Regions from separate parts of the Paenibacillus sp. JNUCC 35 genome, predicted to be linked through region 1. Evidence: riboswitches for the same ligand, from Rfam matches in the RefSeq annotation. Region 1 holds a riboswitch; each other region holds the start of a gene.
The links. Region 1 has a riboswitch for cyclic di-AMP ahead of AC2TF6_RS25655 (hypothetical protein). Riboswitches for the same ligand answer to the same signal wherever they lie in the genome.

Region 1 (6,533 bases):
ATCCGCTGCTTGCCGCCGTTTTCGGTGGGGTCATTCTCGGCGTCGGGATCGGACTCGTTATCCGTTCGGGCGGTTCCCTTGACGGTACGGAGATCGTAGCTATTCTAATCAATAAAAAATCACCGTTTTCCGTCGGTGAAATCGTCTTGTTCATCAACCTGTTCATTCTCGGCAGCGCCGGGTTCGTGTTCGGTTGGGATCATGCGATGTATTCCCTGATTGCGTATTACATTGCGATGAAAATGATTGATGTGACGATCGAAGGTCTCGATCAGTCGAAATCCGTATGGATCATCAGTGAAAAATATAAAGAAATCGGCGATGCGCTGACTCAGCGTCTGGGCCGTGGCGTGACTTACCTTCATGGGGAAGGCGCTTATACCGGCGATGACAAGAAGGTGATTTTCACCGTTATTACTCGTCTGGAAGAAGCGAAGCTGAAATCCATCGTCGAAGAATGGGACGGAAACGCCTTTATTGCCGTCGGCAATATTCACGATGTGAAGGGCGGACAATTCAAGAAGAAGGATATCCACTGATCCTTGCAAAAAGCTTCCCCTGCAGACACAGGGATAAAGGAAAAAACCAGCGGCCCAAAGGGCTGCTGGTTTTTTTGTGCTGTCGTAGCGTGCTGCCGTAACGTGCTGCCGTAACGTGCTGTCGTAGCGTGCCGCCGTAGCGTGCTGCCGTAGCGTGCCGCCGTAGCGTGCCGCCGCAAACACCTAGCAGCAGCGGGAGATTTTCCCGTCCTTGGCGTCATATCGGTTGTCCTGGGCCTGCCGGAAAAACTCCGCACGGCTCAGGACAGGCTGGTCTTGGTGGGTGCTTTTCATATGAGCCACATATGTCTCGTAGTGGGGGACGCCCACCATCAGATGGATAAACTGATTGCGGTAGCTCCAGATCAGTTTCAGGCGCTTAAACATATTTCGTCGCCTCGGATCTGCCCTGCCCGCTGCGCGGGATATACGGGGCTTCGTAAAGGTCCAGCGGTTTGTTCGAAATCGCCTTCAGCCAGACGCGGATGGCCGAGATAAACACGATCAGCACCACGATCATGAAAAATCCGCACAAGGCCGCGTCGATGTAATCGTTCATCACGATCTGCTTCATCTGCGCGGCCGTTTTGGCCGGAGCGACGATTTTGCCGCTGTCCAGCGCGTTCTGGAACTGCTTGGCGTGAGAAAGAAAGCCGATGTTCGCTTTCTCGTGGAACAGCTTCTGCCAGCCGGCGGACATGGTCACGATAAGCAGCCACGTTGTGGGCAGGAGCGTGACCCAGGCGTACGCCTTCTTGCCCATTTTGAACAAAATGGTCGTCCCCAGCACAAGCGCGATGCCGGCCAGCATCTGGTTGGCGATGCCGAAGAGCGCCCACAAGGAGTTGATGCCCCCCAGAGGGTCCACAACGCCTTGGTAGAGGAAATAACCCCAGCCCGCCACGCAGAGAGCCGTAGCGATAAGATTGCCTACCGTGGACCGGGTATCCCCCAGCGACTTGCTGGCATAGCCGAGCAGATCCTGGATGAGGAAACGCCCCACGCGGGTACCGGCGTCGATCGTCGTCAGGATGAACAACGCTTCGAACAGGATGGCGAAGTGGTACCAGAACGCCATCATCGTTTTGCCGCCGATCACGCCGGACAAGATTTGCGCCATGCCGATGGCGAAGGTCGGCGCGCCGCCCGTCCGCGAGAGGATGGTACTCTCGCCGATATCCTTGGACAGCGTAGTCAACTGCTCGGGCGTGATGGTGAAGCCCCAGCTCGTGATGGTTGCCGCCGCGGTCGCCACATCGGTACCGCCCAGGGCCGCCGCCGACGAGTTAATCGCGAAGTAGGTGCCGGGCGTGATGATGCAGGCGGCGATCAGCGCCATGATGGCGACGAACGATTCGACCAGCATCGCGCCGTAGCCGATCGGACGCGCGTGGGATTCGCGCTCCAGCATTTTGGGCGTCGTCCCGGAGGAGATCAGCGCATGGAAGCCCGATACGGAGCCGCAGGCAATGGTGATGAACAGGAACGGGAACAAATTCCCGGCGAAGACGGGACCGGTTCCGTCGATGAACCGGGTCGTGGCCGGCATGGACAGATCCGGCAGAACGAAAATAATACCCAGCGCGAGGCCGATGATCGTTCCGACTTTCAGGAACGTGCTGAGATAGTCGCGGGGCGCCAGAAGCAGCCAAACCGGCATGACCGAAGCGAAAAAGCCGTAGGCGATCATCATCAGAGCGATGGTTTCCCCGCTGAAGGAGAAAAGCGGGGCCAGAGCGGCGCTCTCGGCGACGAACTTGCCTCCGATCAGCGACAGAACGAGCAGCACGACGCCAATGAGCGATGCTTCCCCGACCCGGCCGGGCCGTATGTAGCGCATATACACGCCCATAAGGAGGGCGATCGGAATGGTGGCGGCAATCGTGAACATGCCCCACGGGCTGCCGATCAGAGCTTTGACGACGACGAGCCCGAGCACGGCGAGAAGAATGATCATAATGCCCAGAATGCCAAGCATGGCAATCGTGCCCGTCACCTTGCCGATTTCGTCCTTGATCATATCGCCCAGCGATTTACCGTTTCTACGAGTTGAAGCGAAAAGAATCACGAAATCCTGGACGGCGCCTCCCAGAATAACGCCGAGAATAATCCACAGCGTTCCGGGCAGATAGCCCATCTGGGCGGCAAGCACGGGGCCTACGAGAGGACCCGCTCCGGCAATGGCCGCGAAATGGTGCCCGAACAGCACCCATTTGTTCGTCGGCACATAGTCCTTGCCGTCGTTGTTCAGCTCTGCGGGTGTTTTCCGGTTGTCGTCGAGCACGAAGACTTTGCGGGCGAGAAAACGGCTGTAGAACCGGTAGGCGACCGCATAGCAGCTGACGGCTGCGATAACGAGCCAGGCGGCATTGATCGTTTCCCCGCGATTAAGTGCGACAAGCCCGAAAGCGAACGCGCCGACAATGGAAATCACCCCCCAGAGCAAGATTGATTTCCATCCGATTTTCATAAACATGCCTCCTTACTGGTTAATATGGGAACATTTACAAGTAGTATAGCAGGTTTTTCCGGTGCGGGAAGAGGCTGGATGTCCAAACCGTTTTCAAAAACGTGAGATTTTCGACGTATTAACAAGCTAGCGCACAAAAAGTAGAAATGTAAGCGCATTAGGGGATTTCTTTGGCTTAAATCGGTTTAAAACCAATCTCCCCATATCTTTACAAAGCACGTGCGGAGGTGTAACATTCATTCCATCAATTGAAAAAAACAGTTTCTTGCTTTCGCTGAATTTCCCCCTCCGGGGGAAGCGGGGGAACCATCGCAGCATTGATCCGGTGTGAGAGCCGGAGCCGTGTCTGCAGGGGTGAATCCTGAAGCGCCGGAACCCATGGACCCGGCAATCAGGTAGGGCGACTCTCACCGCCCGAATCCGACAGCTAACCTCGTAAGCGCATGAGTTCGGGAGGGGTTGAAGAAGCTTGTGATCGGCATCGACCACAGGGACTTCGTTTCGCTGTGGTTTTGTTATGTTCAAAAACATCCGAAAATGAAAAATGTGCCAAACAAATGAACATGCGTTTTTATCGCTGAGTTTCCGTGTGAAGCGGAAAACGGGGGAACCAACGAGGACTTGCAGGCCTGACGGCCAGTCCTCATGGGGTGAATCCAGAAGCGGCATCCGTGCCGTCATGGTAGGGCGACTCTCACGCCCGAATCCGACAGCTAACCTCGTAAGCGTACCGAGAGAGGCGACTGCTATCGCGCTTCGGCTATAGTCTTTTTAGGCTGTGACCGTCAAGAAGCCGCGTGAAGAGTTCCTCTTCCGCAGGCTTCTTTTTTTGCTGCCCAAAACATGAAAGAGGGATAAAAAGTGGACGAGAGAAAGATCCAAACCTATACGTTGGTTTCCGCACCGAATGTCACCGGCGAGAACTTTATTAAACTGCTGAATATTTACCGCAGACCCTTCGCGGCGCTTGTGAACAACCCCGCAGAAGGACAGCGGATGAAGAAGCTGGGAGTCCGGCACATCGTGGAAGTGGACACCGTTCGCCACGAAGCCTGGGAAGTTCCCGAGCTTCCGATCGGTGACGTTTATCTTTTCGAAGACAGCCTGCCGCTCTGCTGCCGGTATCTTCAGATGGTCCGCAGCTGGACAACCGGAACGATTTTTGTGGTGAAAACGAATGCCACACCGCGGTTGATTTATAAAGCGCTCGGCGCCGACCATGTGGTGCATACGAATACCCGTCAGGTCTCTTTCCTGCTTGGAGCAGCACCGGGCCAAGTGCCCGAGGAAGTTTTACGCTAACGTTTAAATTCACTGTCCGAAGGATAATAAATGAACCTATAAAACGAACCTATAAATAGGAAAGAAAGGAGCCGACACACATGACGGACCTTTATATGATTCTGCTGCTGGCATTTATTTATCTCATCTTTTACGGTTTTCTGACCTGGTGTGACCATGTCGTGGAAGGCTCGGAAGGCGGCCGTACATGATGATCATCGCGCTTTTTACGGCAGGGCTTTTCCTGTATCTGATATACGCGCTCATACATCCCGAAAAATTTTAGGGCGCCTTCGGGCAGCCGGTGAACGACTAGCGCGGAGTTGCTTGAGGAGGATAGGAATCCATGGAGATTGTGCAAATCGTAATCGTAATCGCGGTGCTTTGCCTGCTGGTGAAACCGCTTGGGACTTATATTTATCATGTTTTTTCGAATGAGAGAAACCGGACGGACAAATGGTTCGGCTGGCTGGAACGGCCCATTTACAAGCTTGCGGGTATCCGCAGCGAGAATGGCATGACGTGGAAGAAGTATGCGGGCAGCCTTGTGCTGACCAACATCGTGCTTGTGGCGGTCGGGTATCTGATCCTCCGTCTGCAGCGTGCTCTTCCTTTGAACCCGAACGGGATCGACAATATGGAAGCGACGCTGTCGTTTAATACGATCATCAGCTTTATGACGAACACCAACCTGCAGCACTACAGCGGGGAAACGGGCTTGTCCTATTTCTCGCAGATGGCGGTCATCATGATGATGATGTTCACGTCCGCCGTAACGGGGATCGTTGTAGCGATTGCGTTTATCCGCGGACTGACGTCCAAAGGCAATACCATCGGGAACTTTTTTACGGATTTTGTAAAAGGACACACCCGCCTGCTGCTGCCGCTGGCTATCGTGGTCACGCTGGTGCTTGTCGGCCTGAAGGTGCCGCAGACGCTGGATCCGACCGTGGCCGCGAAGACGCTTGAAGGCGGGGAGCAGCAAATCGCCATCGGTCCGGTAGCGTCGCTTGTGTCCATCAAGCATCTGGGTACGAACGGCGGCGGTTTCTTCGGGGTGAACTCTTCCCATCCGTTTGAAAATCCGTCTCCGCTGACTAACGTGATCGAAATGTTGTCCATGTGGTGCATTCCGGCCTCATTAACCTATACCTTCGGGCGGTTTGCGAAGAACCGGAAGCAGGGGTGGGTCATTTTCACCGCGATGATGACCTTGTTCCTGGTCTTTCTGTCGGTCGCTTTCTTCTCGGAAAAGGCCGGTAACCCTGCCTTGAACGCCCTTGGCGCGGATTCGTCCATCGGCAGTATGGAAGGTAAAGAGGTGCGGTTCGGCATTGCCCAGTCCGCGCTGTTCACTACGGTAACGACGGCGGCGACGACGGGAAGCGTCAACAATATGCACGACACGCTCACCCCGCTGGGCGGAATGGTTCCGCTCGCTCAAATGATGCTGAACTGCGTATTCGGCGGGGACGGAGTCGGGCTGGTCAATATGCTCATGTACGCGATTTTGGCGGTCTTTCTGGCGGGCCTCATGGTCGGCCGGACCCCGGAGTTTCTGGGACGCAAAATCGAGTCCCGTGAGATGAAACTGATCGCCGTTGCGATTCTGGCGCATCCGCTTATCATCCTGGCTCCGACAGCGATCGCCTTCATGACGGAGCTTGGCAAAGGAGCCGTCACCAATCCGGGATTCCACGGAATCTCCCAGGTGCTGTACGAGTTCACGTCGTCGGCGGCCAATAACGGCTCCGGCTTCGAGGGGCTGGCAGACAATACGCCGTTCTGGAACAGTTCCACGGGAATTGTGATGCTGCTTGGCCGTTACGTGTCGATCATCGCCCTGCTGGGTGTGGCCGGCTCACTGGGCCGTAAGCAGTGGGTCCCGGAAACAATCGGTACGTTCCGTACGGACAATGCCTTGTTTACCGGAATCGTGGTAGGTACGGTCGTCATCATTGGGGCGCTCACCTTCCTGCCGGTAATCGCGCTCGGTCCGGTGGCCGAATATTTGACATTGCGTTAAAAACGATGGGGTGAAAACGGATGAGCTCAAATGCTTCTCAAACGAAACGAAAATCGATGCTGAGCGGGGATATCGTTAAACAGGCGATCGTGCAAAGCTTTCTTAAATTAAATCCGGTTACGATGATGAAAAATCCCGTTATGTTTGTGGTAGAAATCGGAACCTTCATTGTCCTTCTGATGACGGTACTGCCGGGCTACTTCGGAACGCAGGACCG
Region 2 (6,533 bases), 2.0 Mb from region 1:
ATCAAAGAGGCCGCGGTCGAAGACTTCCGGCCTCTAGGGATCGGCGAGAAACTCGCCGCACAAATATTGACCGCTCTGCGGGGAGAACAAGAACAAGAGAAACCGTCCATTTGAGACGGTTCCTCTTTTTTGTGCGTTTTATGCGGCGCAAGTCGGCGGTGATTGCACTTCCGCTGGTTTCCGGGCCTTGCCGCAGCCGCACGGCTATGCCGTTTGCGCCGTGCCGCTCCTTCGCGGCGATGTGCCGCATGACCGTGTGCATCGCACTGCCGCCGTGTCCGGGCTGCCGTATCCAAGAGTCCGGGCGGCTTGCTGCCGGCAGGCGGTCCACTGCCCCCGCTTCAGACAAAGCCGCCGACTCTCTAGACGGGCCGCCGGTTCCGCCTGCTTCCGCTCACAAATCTCAGCTTGTGGAGCCAGGACACCGCAAGGGCGACGGCGGCGGGCAGCGCCATATAGAGCAGGCCGAGCGCAGGCGTGCCGGCTGCCAGTCCTTCGCCCGTGAGAAGGGACAGGCCCATAAGGATGCTGTCCATAGCCGTATGGGCGAACAGGGCGGTCAGGAACCCGTACCGCAGGAAGGCGTAGCCGAACACGAGGCCGAGCACCGTGACCTCGATCAGCCTGGTGTACACCGGGTAGATCGGGTAGGCGGTGTGTCCCGCCGCCCAGATGAGGCTGGGCAGAAGCACGGCCAGCCATTTGAACCGGAGCAGCCTGCTGAACAGGGCGATGCCGAGCAGCCGGAAGGTGGCCTCCTCGGAGATGCCCGCCGCCCAAGCCATCAGCGGAAGCAAAGCGGGCTGCAGCATGTTGCGGGGAGACGACATCGGGTCGTTCACCGACCAGACACCGAAGCCTTTCTCCGCCACAAGGAACAGCACCTGCTGGAGGCCGAGCAGGAACAGGCAGAGCAGATAGCCCTGCGCCATGCTGCGGGTTACGCGCGAGCCGAAGTCGGCGTCGCGCCAGCGGGGCATGACGGACTTTCCTACGCGTCTCCACAGGGCTTCGCCCGCCGTGAAAGAGAAGTAGACGGCTGCGGCCATCAGCAGCGTCACGAAGTTGATCAGCACGATCGAAAGCATCGCTTCCTGGCCGCTGCTCGTCAGCGTACTGCCGGCCTTATAAGCCGGATACATGTTGATGTTGTTCATGACGTAGATCACGGCATACACCGCCGTTAGCAGGACGCCCCGGGAAAAATCGACCGTCCTCCATTTAAGGACGGTATAGCCGAGGGCGATCAGGGCCATCAGGCCGTTGCCCCACAAGCTGATGCGGGTCCACATGGAGGCGGTATCCTCTTGGTGCTCCAGCCAAGACGTGAAAGCGTCGGGGAGCCGGAACGATTGGGTGAACGAGGAAACGGAGGTTCCGTCCAGTTTCACGCCGATCGTCAGCTTAGCGTCCCCGACAGGCTCTTTCCGCCGCTCGAACAGCAGCAGACCGGACTTGGCGGCAGGCGGGCTGATCCGCTCGAACTCCGCCTCTTCGTAGCCCTGCCTCGCTATCGCTTCCCGGGCGAGCTTCTCCGCATCGGCCGCGGACACGACGGCCCGGTCTTCGCCGCCGATGCCGGACCAGCCGATGACGGCTTTCGTGGTCATATGGATATCGATGATCCACTTCCGGACCGAAGGGGAAGCCTCGGTGACTTCTACCCGATAGTAATCGACGGGCACCCGGCTGGCGTAGCTTTTGTCATACAACGTTTGAAGCTTCTCTTTGGTGAGATAACCGCTGAGTTCCTTCTCCGATTGGTAGCTGACGAATGTGCCGGGAGCCCCGCCGCCCGTAACGACGCCGGAACCGTTTACTGTATCGGCGCCCTGCCTTTGCCGCAGCCATGCGACCGCTGCCTCCGCGGCTTGTTCTTTCGTAATGGAGGTTGCCGTTTCGTAAGGATCGGAACCGGCGGGAGCGGCCCCGGTATTATAGATGAAAACTACGGCTGCATATAGAAGGAATCCGGTCAGGGCGAGCAGCAGCAGCGGTTTATCCAGACCGTATTTTTTCATGGTCAGCTCCTTCTCCGATTGTTTTTTTAACCGTATCATAGTTTGCGTAAGGATGCCAATTCGTGACTCCCAGTTAGCTGCAGGAAGATTGTCTATGTTTCCCCCCGTAAAATCCGGTTAAAAGGGCTTTGTGCTTGTTTAATAACAGATATATAATGCGGATGATTCATTTCTTCGCGCAACTTCATACGCCGAATTTCCGCAGGAAAACGGGGGAACCATACTTTGGGGTGAATTTTACCGCTTGTGCCTGAATAGGGAAGGGTAAATAGGGTGGCCTGTACATCCGAATCCGTCAGCTAACCTCGTAGGCGACAGCAGGAACCATAACCGAAAGGCAGTGGGTTTCCAGTGTCTTTTTTGTGCTTCATATAGGAGGAAATTATGTGTTAAAAAAGTCGAGGTTTACGCCGCCTCAGATTCTCGTTCTCGGGTTTGCGCTCATTATTCTCGTCGGCTCCGGCCTGCTGATGCTGCCGGTCTCGTCAACGGACGGGCTGCCGCTTCCGTTCATCGACGCCCTCTTCACGGCCACCTCGGCTACCTGTGTAACAGGTCTGGTCGTGGTAGACACCGGGTCGCATTTTACGATGTTCGGGCAAATTGTCATTATCTCGCTGATTCAAATCGGCGGCCTCGGATTCATGAGTATGGCGACGCTTTTTGCCTTCATCCTGCGCAAGAAGATATCGCTCCGCGAAAGGCTACTGCTTCAGGAAGCCTTGAACCAGGGCAGCATGGAAGGGATTGTCCGCCTTTTCCGGAAAGTACTGATCTACTCGCTGAGCATCGAAGGAATCGCGGCTGTCCTGTTTACCGCCCGCTGGTCGATGGATCTCGGTTTTCCGAAGGGGCTGTACTACGGCATCTGGCACGCCGTTTCCTTTTTCAACAATGCCGGGTTTGACCTGTTCGGTCCCATTACCGGCCCATTCTCTTCGCTGACCGCTTACGCCGACGATTTTATTACCAATGTAGTGACGATGGCGCTCATCGTTCTGGGCGGGATCGGTTTTATCGTGATGTCCGATGTGATGGATTACCGGAAAACGAAGAGGCTGACCCTTCACTCCAAGGTGGTGCTGAGCGCCACAAGCATTCTGATCGTGACCGGGGCGCTTGTTATTTTTATCTTCGAGTATTCCAATTCGAAAACGCTGGGTTCGCTGGACTTCGGCGGCAAGATTCTCGCTTCGTTCTTTCAATCGGTCACACCGCGTACGGCGGGAGCGAACACGCTTGATCTCGCTTCTCTCCGCCAAGCGACTCAATTTTTCATGATCATCCTGATGTTTATCGGGGCTTCTCCCGGTTCTACCGGGGGCGGGATCAAGACGACTACGTTTACGATGCTGGTCGGGGCAATCGTGGCGATGGTGCGGGGAAAAGAAGATATCGTCTTCTTCCGCAACCGTCTCGGCAAGGAACGCATCCTGAAGGCGATCACTTTGACGATGTTTGCACTCTTTCTTGTTATTTTCGTTACCATGCTTCTGTCTACGACGGAAGATCACGAGTTTCTTATGATTTTGTATGAAGTGACCTCGGCATTCGGGACTGTAGGACTCACCCTGGGGCTGACCACGAAGCTTACCGCGTTCGGCAAGGTTATGATCGCCTTGACCATGTTCGCCGGACGTCTCGGGCCTTTGACATTGGCGTATGCGCTGCAGCCTAAAGCCGAGAAAGAACTGTACCGTTATCCAGAAGGAAAAATCACGATAGGTTAAGGAGAAACAAAACAATGGCTTTCATTCAATATGCAGTTATCGGACTCGGACGCTTCGGTTCCAGCTTGTCCCAAGAATTGACTCAGCTCGGGCACGAGGTGCTGGGCATCGACAGAGACGAAGAGAAAGTGGACGAGATGAGCGACAAGCTCACCCATACCGTAGTTGCGGACGCGACGGATGAAGAGGTTCTCCGCTCGCTCGGCGTCCGCAATTTCGACTGCGCCGTCGTGGCTATCGGAGACAACATCCAGGCGAGTATCATGGCGGCGATTCTGCTTAAGGAGCTAGGCGTTAAAACGGTCGTCGCGAAGGCGTTGACCGATCAGCATGCCAAGGTGCTTGAAAAAATCGGCGTGGACCGGATTATCTTTCCGGAGCGGGATATGGGCGTGCGCGTGGCTCACCAGCTGGTGTCGCCGAACCTTCTCGATTACATCGAATTGTCCAAAAACTATACGATCGCGGAGCTCGTCGTTTCCCGGCGTATTTCCGGCCTTACTCTAAAGGAACTCGATCCGAGGGCCAAGTACGGCTGCAGTATCGTCGCCATCAATAAAACGGACGACGTGATTATCGCGCCTACCGCCGAAGATGTCCTGCACGAGAAAGACGTGATGGTCGTCATCGGCACGAAAGAGCAGATCGATACGTTTGAGAGCCGCGCGATCCGCTAAGAAGCGGGAAAGGGGCGTATGCGCATGGAGAATGCTTTGACACAGCTCATAGACTATGAGCTGTATTTATTTATCCTGATTGTCGTTCTGGGCATGTTGTTCGGCAAACTGGCGGGATGGCTGCGCCTGCCCGATGTGGCGCTTTTTCTGATCGCGGGGATGATTTTCGGACAAGCGTTTCACTGGATCGCGGAACCGAGCAGTTCGCTGACCAACCAGTTCATCCTGGTCGTCGGCTCCACGCTCATTCTGTTTGACGGTGGGCGCAATATCCGGCTGAGCGGGCTGAAGCATGTCTGGATCTCCGTCACGCTGCTGAGCATACCGGGCGTCATCCTTACGTGCGCGGCGGTCGCGGCCGCTTCCCACTGGTTTCTCGGCCTGCCCTGGCTGCACGCGCTTCTCCTCGGAGCTATCATCTCTTCCACCGATCCGGCTACGCTTATTCCCGTGTTCAAACAGGTGAGAATCCGGACCAAAGTGCGCGAGACGGTGGAGAGCGAGTCGGCATTCAATGACGCTACGGGCTCCATCCTTACCTTCTCGCTGATTGCCATTCTTCTGGGAACGGAGCACGTATCCGTCGCTTCAGGCGCCTGGCAGTTTGTGAAAACCGCGCTGGGCGGGCTGTCGGTCGGCGCCATTATCGGGTATGCGGGAGCCTTCCTGACCGCACACGTGAAAATCGGCTTTCTGCGCGATTACGCGACGATCCTGATGCTGGCGGCGGCTCTCGGCTCTTATCTGGCGGGTGAACATCTGGGGGTCAGCGGTTTTATGGCGACGTTCACGGCCGGGCTGATCTGGGGCAATTCCGACGTCTTCAAGCTGCATATGGAGGATAAAAAGCAGGAAATGACGCATTTCTCGGAAAATGTGACCGTTCTGATGCGGATGCTGATTTTTATCCTGCTCGGCAGCCAGGTCAATTTTCCGCTGCTTCTCAAGTATTTGTGGCCGAGTCTCGGCATAATTTTCGTGTTCATGTTCATCGCCCGTCCGCTGGTCGTGCTTCTCTGCGCGCTGCCGGACCGCAAAGCGAAATGGACTTGGAGAGAGATTGTCTTCATGTTCTGGGTGAGGGAAACCGGCGTGATTCCGGCCGCGCTTTCCGGCATGGTGGCGGGGCTGGGCATCGCCCATGCGGATCTGATCGCTTCCGTTACGTTTATGGCGGTTCTGATCACCATCCTGTTCCAGGCGAGCACCACGGCCTTTGTGGCGCGTAAGCTGGGCCTTGAAGAGGACAGCGGCGGCGAAGGCGCGCATGGCTTACCGTCCGCGAAGCCGGGGCCGCAATAATGGAAGAAACATTTCTTCCAGATGATGAAAAAATGGAAACCGCCTCTGCTCGCAGGGGCGGTTTTTTGGCGAAGAGCTTTGTTATCCTTGAGTGTTGATTTTTGTCCAAAAGAAAAACTGCTCAATTCGGCGGTTCATTCTTCTTTAGCTTGTGAATTTTTCCCCTCATGATAGTCTTTCCATAATGGACTGATGTATTTTTCCATTGTTTTTACGACGACATCTCTTCGGCTCTCTTCGACATTTACAGTGTCATTTGAAATCTCATTTCTAATTCGTATGAGCACAAATAAAGGAGGTAATGCAGCCTCACGGAGAGCCTTAATCATGATTTCTTCTTGTGGAGTAATATCCATAACTTATCTTTTTTCCTTTCTAGTAGGTTATACGACGAATATTATAAGTCCTGACACCAGTGTTAGGGTCAAGCGAAAATAATCAATTCCACTATGCTGCCCGTTGCTTCAATAAAAAATCAACAATACAGTTTAACAGAGCCTTGGCGAAAAAAAAGAACCTCGCCAGGCCGTGCAGGGCTGGAAGGTTCTGTGCAGTCGGCAGCGGAGGCACTACTGGCGGCTCTTTGGAGCATCAGGCGGAGCATGACGGCTTGGCCGTCATAGCCGTCATACAGGCATAACCGGATAACGGTCCCAAACGCTCGCGTGGCAGCGGCCTCTGCCTGGGTTCCGCACTACTGGCTCAGGCCCGCGAAATGCGCCTTGGCCTTGCGGATAAAATGCGCGACCGCCTCGTTCTGGTGAGTTTCCTTCACAAAAATGAGCGAGGTGGTCCGCGGCGTT
Region 3 (6,533 bases), 1.1 Mb from region 1:
TCCCGAAGCCTGTCGCCGCAGGAGCCGCCATTACGCTGCATACGGATTTTGCGGTCAAGCTTCCGCAAGTGTTCGCTCGCATGGGCGTAACGAAAGATTTCGTTATGGCGGGACAGTGGTTTCCCAAGCTTGCCGTGTACGAGCCTGCCGGCACCCGGGGACGGACCGCGGAAGGATGGAACCTGCACCAGTACCACGGCAATTCGGAGTTTTATGCGGACTTCGGCATTTTCGATGTCCGTGTGAAAGTCCCGGCGGATTACATCGTGGCCGCCACCGGTTTTCCGACCAAAAATCCGGCCGTCGAAGCCGGCAAGAAAACCTATCAGTTTTATGCGGATGACGTGCACGATTTCGCCTGGTCCGCTTCGCCCAACTTCAAGGTGTTTGAGGAGCCCTATGCCGCTCCCAATTTGCCGGGGGTCAAGATCAAGCTGTACCTCGACCCCAAGCATGAACCGTACAAGTCCCGCTATATGATCGCCGCCAAAAAAGCGCTGAGCCGATACTCCCAGTGGTATGGTACGTATCCGTACTCGACCTTATCCGTTGTCGTGCCTCCGGAAGAGGCTAACGGGGCGGGCGGCATGGAGTATCCCACGCTCGTTACCGCTTGGGGAGCCTCCGAGGGGACGCCCGACCTGGAACTCGAACGGGTCGTCGTCCATGAGATCGGCCACCAGTTCTGGTACGGACTCGTCGCCACCAACGAGTTCGAGGAAGCCTGGCTGGACGAAGGGTTCACTTCCTACACCGAGGATAAGCTGATGGAACTGGAGTACGGGTCGAAACCCAACCTTCCGGTCGAAGCCAGCTATATCACCTCTCCGGCCGCGCTGCAGAAAAATGCGTGGGGTTACCGCAGCCACGGCGAGTACGCCGACAACGTGTATACCCGCGCCAAGCTGGTCCTCAAGGAAATCGAGCACCGGGTCGGGCTGAACACGATGGACCGCATTATGAAAACATACTTCCAGCGCTGGAAATTCAAGCACCCGGGAACCCGCGATTTTCAAACGGTCGTGGAGGAAATCACCAAAACGAAATGGACGGAGTTTTTCGATCAGTATGTATACGGCAGCATGATGACCGACTATGCGGTCGATAGCATCCGCATCCGCCAGGCGAACGAGTCGGGACAGACGTTGTACGAAAGCAGCGTGCTGGTCCGCAAGTTCGGAGGCACTGTACCGGCTGTGCCGATCCGGTTCCATTTTGCCGACGGTTCGACGACAGAGAAGGTCTGGGACGGACAGGGCGAGCAGATCGAATACAAGCTGACCCATAAATCCCCGGTGGATTGGGTTTCCCTGGATCCCAAATACACCATGAAGCTCGAAAACCGGCATATCAACAACTATATGAAAACCGAAGTCGACACCACGTGGAGAATCCGCTGGACCCTCGGCGTCGTCAAACTGCTGGAAACGCTGTTCGATACTGTAGCCTGGTGAGGTGATGAGATGCTCCGCTATCTTCGACAAGGCTTGACGGCCGCCCTCAAGCAGCCGTTCGCCGTTTGCGTGCTGTATGTGTACCAGTTTGCCTGGGGGATTCTGCTTTATAAATGGGTCCAATCCATTATCGTTCCCCTGCTCCACCGTTATCCGGCCAGCGATCAGCCCCAGAGCGCCGTTCATTTGTTCTTGATGGAAAGCCAGTTCCGGCTTGTAAAAACGGATCTCATCCAGCCGTATCTCGAATGGCTTCTCATCCTGCTGGCCGTCCGGATGCTGATCAGCCCCATGCTGAACGCCGGCGTGCTGTACTCTCTGGAACACCGGCAGATGAATGCGGGCTACCGGTTTATGAAAGGAATCCGCGAACTGCTGCTGCCCTTCTTCCTCTATTATCTCCTTCAAACGGTCTTGATGCTTGCGCCGCTCTACTGGCTGGCTCCCAAAGCGCTTGCTTTGTTCAACAAAGCCTACGGATTCGAGCAGCTCCTTCTGTCCATGCTTCCCTGGGCGGCTCTCTATGCCGTGTATGCCCTGCTTGTTCAGCTCCTCTTCCTGTTCCTGCAGTTCGGCCGGGCCTCCGAGGATCGACGAGGACTTCTCTCGGTGCTTCCGGTCGTGTTCCGCCAAGGCTTACGAATCGCGGGCAATGCCCTGCTGCTTGTCCTGCTCGGCTTCCTTCTGGCCGTCGCGGCGACTTATGCATCCTACATATGGGCAGGCCTGACGGCCCTCATTATCCACCAGATATACCCTTTGGTCCGCACCTTTGTAAAAATGTGGTCCATCGCCGCGCAGCGTGAAATCTGGGAAAGCTACCGCACCTAGAAAGCCTGGTTTTCTGCCCGTAAGCCGGGCGGCAAAACAGACGAATCACATACGCTGATCCTCTTCTTAACCGTTCTCGTTCCGGATTGTTCCGGCGCGATATCCGTCTCCCCCTGCCGTTCACCGGCCAGGGGGTTTTTAGTTTCCATTTGCGTTTTTTTCAGCTATCATGGAAAGATAGAAGATAAAAGGAGGCATTACCGATGATATCCCCACGGACAAGCACCGTCGTGGCGGCAGTAATTGGCCTTTGTGTCGCCGCCGGGTCGTTCTTTTACGGACAGTCCGACGTTAAAGCCAAAGAGGTTGTGGCGATCGGTCACGACGTCCGCATCTCCAACCAGGCTTTCGACAAAATGAAAGCCGAAGTCGACCTGGCCTTTCAAATGCAGGGCGCTCAAAACAATTTGACCAACGACCAGCTTCTCGATCTGATGCTTAAGGACGAGCTCTTCGTCCGTTACGGCCAGAAGCGCGGCGTCAAAGTCAAAGAAGCCGAAGTGAAGCAGGCTATCGACCAGCAGCGCAAAGCGCTGGAAGCGGCCGGTCCCGAAGCGGCTCAGTTGAAGGAGATGCTCTACAAAAGCGCCGGTTTGACCGAAGCAACCTACTGGACCGATCCTAAAACCGTCAACCAGTACGCCAAATATCTCCTCCAGCAAAAGACGATCGAGTACCTCGTCAAAAAAGGCGAGCTGAAAACGCAGGAAGACCTCAACGCCCTGCAGGAAAAACTGCTTGCCGAAACGAAACCGGGGCTGCGCGTGAAGTTTCCGGATCAGCCGAAAACTTAGATTGCCTCTAAGCTGAAAGACATGGAAAACCCGCCCTTTTTATACAAGAAGGCGGGTTTTTTGATCTATTTTTTGCCCTGAAATCCGACTAAATAACTGCTTTTGAAACTTTTTTGTAACTATTTTTAGTTTTTTGGAAGGAATTTCTGGACCTATGGCGAATATTTAGTGTCGAACAGAAAAAGATTGCCGAATTTCTTCTTAGACGAAAGGAAGAAAACGGGGGATCCACTCTGGGTGAATTGATCTTGCAACAAAGGGATCATAGGGGACCTTCTACCGAACCCTCCAGCTAACCTCGTAGGCACAGGAAGGAGCAACACAGTTGAAGAAAGTCTTGTTGTTTGTTTTGAGCTTGACCCTGTTTTTGAGTGTGGAAATCGGCAGCGCTTCCGCGAAGTCGACGCTCAGCTCCACGATTGACGGATTGGTAGGGACGCCTTACAAGTATTCGGGCACATCGACCAGCGGTTTTGATTGCTCGGGCTTCACGTCCTACGTATTTGACCGGTTCGGCATTGATCTGGCACGCACTTCAAAAGCACAGAACGGCCAAGGATCCTCGGTTGCGAAAAGCGATCTGAGACCGGGTGACCTTGTATTTTTTAACACCGACGGAAAAGGCATCTCCCATGTAGGTATTTACATCGGGAACAACAAGTTCGCCCACTCCGCTACGAACAAAGGTGTTACAAAGAGTGACTTGAGCGAATCTTACTATGCGAAACGATACGTTTCTGCACGCCGCGTTATCGGCGATGACCTTTTTAACAAGATCACTGCAGACTAGTAAGACGCACTCGTAATGGAACGCAGCATATACCCGAAAGGGAGCCCCGTAATCCAGGTTGCAGCCTGGCTTGCCGGGCTTCTTTTCATTTGCGCCGGATTTCCTGTTACTATGAAGTTAGACGAAAAAGTAAGGAGCGTCCCTTCATTATGATCCTTTTTATTCATCGCAAAGATCTGCGGATTGACGACCTCACTGCGTTTGATTACATTCACAGCTTGGGGCGTCCGAGCCTGCACATCCTGATTCTGGACCCCTTCCTTCTGCGCGACGGCCGGGACCGGGAACACAGCGGAGTCAACTTCCTCCGTCACGTCTCCAGGCTCATCCGCGAATACCGGAAAGCGGGCGCTCATCTGGAAGTGCTTGCCGGCGAGCCTCATGCCGTGGTCGATCAGCTGCTGGCCGAGCTGCCGATTGAAGAAATCGTCCTGCACGGCGACGTTACGCCCTACGCATTAGTACGTGACCGCAAACTGAAGGTTTCAGCTTCCGCCCGCGGCGTTCCGGTTACCACGCTGATCGACCATACGCTCGCCGATTTCGGAGACTTCCAGCACTTCGCGGAGCGCAGCACCCCTTACCAGGTATTTACCCCTTTTTATAAAAAATGGAACGCTTACATGCACCTTTTTTTCCGGCCGTCGTCTGCCGTCACCGTGCGCGATTTGCAGACACGGCCGCTGCCGGACCGCGAAGCCTGGTCCGCCCGGTTTCCGCTTCCGCTGGACCCGGAAGCGGCAGGCACGGCGCCTGATCCCGCTCAGACTCTGAGCGATTTTCTCGAAGGAGGTCTCCGCGCTTATGAAGCGCAAAGAGACCGGTACGCCTTCGAGACGACCAGCGGGATCAGCCGCCACCTGAACACCGGCGCGCTCTCCGTGCGCCGGGCGTATGAAGCCGCTCTCGGCAGCGAGCGGCACGAAGCCTGGACGCGCCAGCTGGCGTGGCGCGACTTCTACCTGTACCAGGCCGTCTATAACCCGGATTTCTTCGTCTACGAGAAGAAATTCGATTTCTCCGGCCTGGAGGACACGCTCTTCGAGCGGTGGTGCCGGGGGCAGACCGGCATTCCGGTCGTGGATGCGGCCATGGCGGAGCTGAACGCCACGGGGCACATGCCGAACCGGCTGCGGATGGTGACGGCCATGTTCCTGACCAAGAACCTGCGGTGTCCCTTCACGCTGGGTGAACGGTATTTCCGGCGCAAGCTCGCCGATTACGACAACGTGCTCAACCGGGGCGGCTGGCTGTGGAGTGCTTCGCTCGGCTTCGACGCGTCTCCGTACTTCCGCGTCATGAACCCCGTCACCCAGTCGGAGACGCATGATCCGACGGGCATGTACATCCGGCGGTGGCTTCCCCATATCGCTCATCTGAGCGATAAGGAAATTCACAAGCCGCAGGCGGACGCGATTGTCGATCTGAAGAGCTCACGCGCGGCAGCGATCGAGATTTACAAGCACATGCTGGCGGAGGCTAAACCTGATGCCGGTGCGGGTCCGGCCGGATTTTCTCCGGATGGCTCTCCCCCTGTTTAAAGCTCCGTTCTTCGGGTAAATAGAAGTACGAGGTGATAAACATGGAAAATCCAATGGTGAAGTGCAGCATTGCCAACTGCGAATACTGGGAGCAGGGCAATAACTGCAGTGCGGAAGTTATTATGATCGAAGTAAACGCTCATTCGAACAAGCCACAACCGCAAAAACGGGACGGTCTGCCTTACGATTCCGGGCATCAGGATTCCGCCGAGGGCATCACCGACACCTGCTGTCAAACTTTCGAGGAACGTCATCATCACTAATTTCAATCAAACGTTTCATTAAAAAATGAAAATGCCGACAGCAGAGGAGCCGTAGAGCTCCCCTGCTGTCGGCTTACAAAAATAATCCCGCTGAGATCAGCGGGTGATTAAAGGCCGTGCAGGCTTCAGCCTGCACGGCCTTTTTTTGTGTGGAAACGCTTCACTTACTCCTGCAGGATGGTTCTATACGGAACCCCGCCCTTCTCTGCCTTACCAGCCGAGATCCAGTTTCTTTCCGGTCTCCACGAACGTTTTGATGGCGCTCAGCAGCATCCACCATGCGGGGTCCGCCTTTGTGTAGGAAGGATGATTTTCGACCCACTCATCGTTGATCAGGGTCAGCTTGGTGCAGCCGCCGACCGGCTCCAGCTTAATGGTTACCCGCGTAGTGATATCCGCATGATTCGGATAATACGAAGGACCGGGGTGTTCAATGTAACTAAGGATACGGTTCGGTTCGTATTCCAGCACTTCTCCGTAAATATGGACGGTCTGCTCGCCGTCATTGCCGGGTCCGATATACCGGATAGATTCACCGGGGACATAAGAAGAATCGATCACACAGTCGAAAAAGATTTTACGGGTTTTCTCCGGTGTTACGAAAACATCCCACACCTGCTCCGGGCTGCCGTCGATATAAAAATGATAAGTGAGATCCATTGAAGATTCCTCCCTAGCCTAGTGTCGGCGTCTTGTGATAGCTTGGCCGTTTTGCTACCATCAACTTTACAGGGCCACGGCGCAAAGCGATTGTAAAAAAGCGACATCTTCCCTGAGACTTCATCTTGAACGGAGGCGGGTCCGCATGAAACCCGAGGAGAACCCGGTCGTCGTCAACAAAGGCATCTTGAATTACGAAA

Region 2: it holds a riboswitch for cyclic di-AMP, as region 1 does, so the genes downstream of both, AC2TF6_RS06350 (TrkH family potassium uptake protein) here and AC2TF6_RS25655 (hypothetical protein) in region 1, are expected to answer to the same signal.
Region 3: it holds a riboswitch for cyclic di-AMP, as region 1 does, so the genes downstream of both, AC2TF6_RS02325 (C40 family peptidase) here and AC2TF6_RS25655 (hypothetical protein) in region 1, are expected to answer to the same signal.

Annotation. Positions count from the first base shown of each region.
Region 1 is NZ_CM177771.1:5,662,903-5,669,435, reverse strand. It holds gene AC2TF6_RS25670 (YitT family protein) at 1-539, shown strand, start outside; gene AC2TF6_RS25665 (YbdD/YjiX family protein) at 723-926, opposite strand; gene AC2TF6_RS25660 (carbon starvation CstA family protein) at 919-3,009, opposite strand; cyclic di-AMP (ydaO/yuaA leader) riboswitch at 3,272-3,466, shown strand; cyclic di-AMP (ydaO/yuaA leader) riboswitch at 3,575-3,753, shown strand; gene AC2TF6_RS25655 (hypothetical protein) at 3,871-4,311, shown strand; gene kdpF (K(+)-transporting ATPase subunit F) at 4,499-4,576, shown strand; gene kdpA (potassium-transporting ATPase subunit KdpA) at 4,637-6,316, shown strand; gene kdpB (potassium-transporting ATPase subunit KdpB) at 6,337-6,533, shown strand, end outside.
Region 2 is NZ_CM177771.1:1,398,798-1,405,330, forward strand. It holds gene uvrC (excinuclease ABC subunit UvrC) at 1-114, shown strand, start outside; gene AC2TF6_RS06345 (CPBP family intramembrane glutamic endopeptidase) at 363-2,021, opposite strand; cyclic di-AMP (ydaO/yuaA leader) riboswitch at 2,201-2,350, shown strand; gene AC2TF6_RS06350 (TrkH family potassium uptake protein) at 2,408-3,751, shown strand; gene AC2TF6_RS06355 (potassium channel family protein) at 3,766-4,428, shown strand; gene AC2TF6_RS06360 (cation:proton antiporter) at 4,453-5,730, shown strand; gene AC2TF6_RS06365 (hypothetical protein) at 5,865-6,086, opposite strand; gene AC2TF6_RS06370 (LysR family transcriptional regulator) at 6,425-6,533, opposite strand, start outside.
Region 3 is NZ_CM177771.1:491,023-497,555, reverse strand. It holds gene AC2TF6_RS02340 (M1 family metallopeptidase) at 1-1,454, shown strand, start outside; gene AC2TF6_RS02335 (hypothetical protein) at 1,464-2,285, shown strand; gene AC2TF6_RS02330 (SurA N-terminal domain-containing protein) at 2,489-3,079, shown strand; cyclic di-AMP (ydaO/yuaA leader) riboswitch at 3,257-3,401, shown strand; gene AC2TF6_RS02325 (C40 family peptidase) at 3,405-3,869, shown strand; gene AC2TF6_RS02320 (cryptochrome/photolyase family protein) at 4,019-5,410, shown strand; gene AC2TF6_RS02315 (DUF1540 domain-containing protein) at 5,452-5,673, shown strand; gene AC2TF6_RS02310 (SRPBCC domain-containing protein) at 5,884-6,333, opposite strand; gene AC2TF6_RS02305 (DUF6597 domain-containing transcriptional factor) at 6,479-6,533, shown strand, end outside.